Regions from separate parts of the Enterococcus sp. LJL51 genome, predicted to be linked through region 1. Evidence: predicted binding sites of a transcription regulator. Region 1 holds the regulator's gene; the other holds the start of a gene.
The links. The regulator LexA, encoded in region 1, represses DNA repair genes until DNA is damaged. The targets are predictions, from matches to a motif close to CNAACANNTGTTNG.
Positions count from the first base shown of each region.

Region 2: a site for LexA is predicted at 934-947, ahead of ruvA (Holliday junction branch migration protein RuvA). Genes of this name have one in related genera too.

Region 1 covers NZ_JBTXLW010000016.1:19,558-21,762, reverse strand. The annotation lists gene ACYSNQ_RS13755 (dihydrofolate reductase) at 1-105, shown strand, start outside; gene ACYSNQ_RS13750 (alpha/beta fold hydrolase) at 127-936, shown strand; gene lexA (transcriptional repressor LexA) at 1,051-1,671, opposite strand; gene ACYSNQ_RS13740 (DUF896 family protein) at 1,823-2,065, shown strand; gene tkt (transketolase) at 2,164-2,205, shown strand, end outside.
Region 2 covers NZ_JBTXLW010000021.1:25,881-28,085, reverse strand. The annotation lists gene ACYSNQ_RS15825 (peptide ABC transporter substrate-binding protein) at 1-808, shown strand, start outside; gene ruvA (Holliday junction branch migration protein RuvA) at 1,031-1,633, shown strand; gene ruvB (Holliday junction branch migration DNA helicase RuvB) at 1,646-2,205, shown strand, end outside.

The DNA.
Region 1 (2,205 bases):
GTTGACTGGGATGAATGGACGATGATTAATACGAGTGAAGGCGAGCTGGATGAAGGAAATGTCTATGCTCATGAGTTTGAAACCTATCAGCGTAAATCTTCATAGATGTGAAAGGTGAGTATAAAAATGGAAATCATGATTAAAGGCTGCCTGATTCACTATGAAATTTTTGGAGAAGGCAAGCCGGTTTTATGCCTTCATGGATTTCCAGAGGATCATGAGGTCATGGTTGGCTGCCTGGAACCAATATTTGCAGAGATGCAGGGTTATCAAAGAATTTACATTGATCTTCCTGGTCTAGGAAAATCAAATGGGAACGGACTAGTCAGCAACGCAGATAAAATGATTGAAATAATTCAGAGCTTCACTAAAAAAGTTCTTGGTGAACAATCCTATCTTCTTGTGAGTCAGTCTTATGGAGGCTACTTATCTCTTGGCTTAACCTTTTTAGCAGCTGACAGGATTGACGGCGTTTTTTTTCTTTGTCCATGTACAATCGCTGAGCGCTCGAAACGAAAGCTGCCGCCGCGTGAGGTTCTAATAAAAAAACAAATACTACTCGATAATGGTGAACAAACACTATTTTCTGATTTTATGGAGATGGCTGTTGTCGCTACTGATGAAACCTGGCAGAGATACAAAAATGAAATCTATCCAGGTTTAGCAAGGGCAAATGAGGAGTTTGTAGAAAGCTACCAGCAAACAGGCTACGCACTGTCGTTTGAAGAGCGCTTTGAGGAGATTCATTTTGATAAGCCAAGTGTTTTCTTAACTGGCAGACAGGATGACTGTGTAGGCTATCAGGATGCTTATCGTTTGATTGATGGTTTTACCCGCTCAATATTTGTTATTTTAGATACTGCAGGGCATAATCTTCAAATCGAACAACCTGCTATGTTCAATCAAACAGTCAAAAACTGGCTAATGAACGTTTAAGATAAAGGGTTCAAGGTATCCAAATCTTTAAAAAGTGCTGACAGCTATTCCACCAACACAAGAATAAAAAAAGAGCGTAGGAAAATTTTCCCACGCTCTTTTTTATGAACGACTTTACATATGATTTCTATACAAGCCGACAACCTTACCAAGAATGGTAACATTGTTTAGACGGATAGGCTCAAGCAGATCATTTTCAGGTTGTAGCCGGATATGATCAGATTCCTTAAAGAATCGTTTACAGGTGGCTTCATCCTCATCAGTCATGGCAATTACAATATCCCCGTTTGTAGCAGCCTGCTGCTTACGGACGATTACTTGATCACCGTCAAGAATTCCTGCGTTAATCATACTTTCTCCTCTAATAGTCAGCATGAATAATGCATTCTGTTCTGTTTTTAAATCAGGCGGCAATGGGAAGAAATCTGACGCTTCTTCAACTGCGAGGATAGGTTCGCCGGCAGTAACTACACCGAGCATTGGGATTGTTGTCGGTTGTACGCCGATTTTTTCCAGACCTTCTGCAGTTAATTCAATAGCCCGCGGTTTTGTAGGGTCTCTGAGAATTAGACCTTTCTTTTCCAATCTTGCCAGATGACCGTGAACAGTGGAGGTAGAGGAAAGATCCACCGCTTTTCCAATCTCGCGAACGGTTGGAGGATATCCTTTGAGTTCAACTTGTTCATATATATATTTTAATACTTCGACTTGTCTTGTTTCGGTACGTTTAGCCAATATCCACACCTTCTTTCCAATTTATAGTTACAGTCTAACATACTTGTCTTTTTAAATCAAACAAGCGTTCGTCTTTTTTAGAGAGAAAGATAGTTGTTTTTTTTGCCGGCTTCTTATAAGATAAGAATGATTGATAAAGGAGGAACGTAGCATGCTGTCAAAAGAAAAACTAGCTCGAATCAATGAGCTGGCCCGTAAGAAGAAAGAGAGGGAACTAACCTCTGCGGAAATAAAGGAGCAAAAGCAGCTTAGAGAAGAATACCTGCAGACCTTTCGTAAAGGAATGCGCCATCATATAGAGGGAATGAAAGTTGTTGATCCGAAAGGAAACGACGTGACTCCTGAAAAACTGAAACAAATTCAAAAGGAAAAAGGACTGCATAATCGCGATTAATTATAGTTCTTTTTACCAAAAGTAATTGCTTTCATAAATAACTTAAGGTACAATGGATTTAATAAAGGTAAAAAAAACCTAAATAGGAGATGATTTTTTTGTTCGACAAAACTGATCAACTTGGTGTTAATACGGTGCGT
Region 2 (2,205 bases), on a different contig from region 1:
AATGGCAAGTGACCCAGAATTTATCAGTCAAAAAGATGGACGTACAGTTTATATGGAATTAAATCAGCGTGAAGCAGATTCTCCGTACCACAATGAAAACCTGCGTAAAGCAATTTCTTATGCTATTGACCGTGAAGCGCTAGTTAATCAGATTCTAGGCGATGGTTCAGTCGTATCACAAGGGTTAGTTCCAGGGGAGCTGTCATTCTCACCAACTGATAATAAAGATTTTGCAGAAGAAAACGAAAATGTATTGACCCATAATGAAGAAAAAGCAAAAGAATATTGGGAAAAAGCGAAAAAAGAATTAGGGATTGAAACCTTTGAAATGGATATTGTCCATGACGATACCGATTCAACGAAAAAGCTGACAGAATATATCCAAGGTGTGCTGAATGATACGCTGGACGGTATAAAAGTAACCGTAACGCCTGTACCTTTCTCTGTTCGTTTGGATAGAGGGAACAGCGGGAATTTCGAAGCAATCATGGGCGGCTGGGGCGCAGACTATGCGGATCCAAGCAGCTTCCTAGACTTGTTTGTTACAGGCAATGCTTACAACAGAGGTCGTTACTCAAATAAAGAGTATGACAAGCTGATTGAGTCTTCGAATGTTACACATGCAGCAGATCCTGAAGCACGTTGGGAAGATATGCTGAAAGCTGAAAAACTACTGATGGATGATATGGGTGTGATTCCAATCTATCAAAAATCAGAAGCGCATATGAGAAAGGCCAAAGTAAAAGGCGTTGTTGCTCATGCGGCAGGTGCACAATACGACTTCAAGTGGACATACATTGAAGAATAAATAAAAGCTGACTGAAGCAGAGGCCGGGAGTAGTTATTCCGGTCTCTGTTTTTTTTTAGAGTTTATATTGTTGTAGAAGAACCGTTCAGCAAAGCTGGAAGCAGTGCTCGGAACGGCTCGAAAAGCAAACGTATTTTCCCCTTTTTAAATAGGATGACTATAGATTTTTGCTGCTTTGTGATAAACTAAAGACGGCACAAACTACTTAGAAAAGGTGAAAACATGTACGAATATATCATCGGCAACATTACATATATCAGTCCGTATTACATCGTTTTAGAGACAAATGGAATCGGTTATCAGGTGTCTGTGGGTAATCCCTACAGGTATTCAGGGAAAACAGAGACAAAGGTTTATCTACATCAGGTTATTCGGGAAGATGCTCATAGCTTGTACGGTTTTGCAGATTTAGAAGAAAAGCAGCTGTTTTTAAAACTGATTAGTGTTTCAGGAATTGGACCTAAAAGTGCGCTGGCTATCATGGCATCGGAAGATCACGGCGGGTTAATCCATGCTATTGAAGCAGAAGATGCGGCATATCTGACGAAATTCCCCGGCGTGGGCAAGAAAACTGCGCAGCAGATGGTTCTTGATTTGAAGGGCAAGCTGGGAGAGTTGGAACGCTCTGAAGCTGCTGCGGAAGCAATGGCTAAGTCTACAGTGAAAACCGGCACCAAGGAGCTGACAGAAGCTCTAGAGGCGCTTAGTGCACTTGGCTATAGTGAAAAGGAAATCAAAAAGGTCACACCTCAGTTGGAAGCTCTTGAAGCTTCTCAAACAGATGTTTATCTAAGAAGTGCACTGAAACTAATGATGAAACGATAAAGGAGGAGCAGAATAGTGAGTGAAGAGCGGATTCTTTCAGGAGAAAGCAATGATGGAGAAGAATCGTTGGAAATCTCTCTGCGTCCTAAATTTTTAAAGCAGTATATTGGGCAGCATAAAGTAAAGCAGGAATTAAGTATTTATATAGAAGCTGCCAGAAAACGGCAGGAATCTTTGGACCATACACTATTATATGGTCCGCCAGGATTAGGGAAAACGACAATGGCGATGGTTATTGCCAATGAGATGGCTGTAAATATCCGAACCACTAGTGGTCCGGCCATTGAGCGTCCCGGTGATTTGGTTGCTATTTTGAATGAACTAGAGCCTGGCGATGTTTTATTTATTGATGAAATTCATCGTCTGCCGCGAGTAGTAGAGGAAATGCTGTATTCAGCGATGGAAGATTTTTTTGTAGATATCATGGTTGGTCAGGGAACAACGGCTCATCCAGTTCATTTTCCGCTGCCGCCATTTACGCTAATTGGTGCAACAACTCGAGCTGGACAGCTCTCTGCACCGCTGAGAGACCGATTTGGAATTGTCTCGCATATGGAATATTATGCAGATGA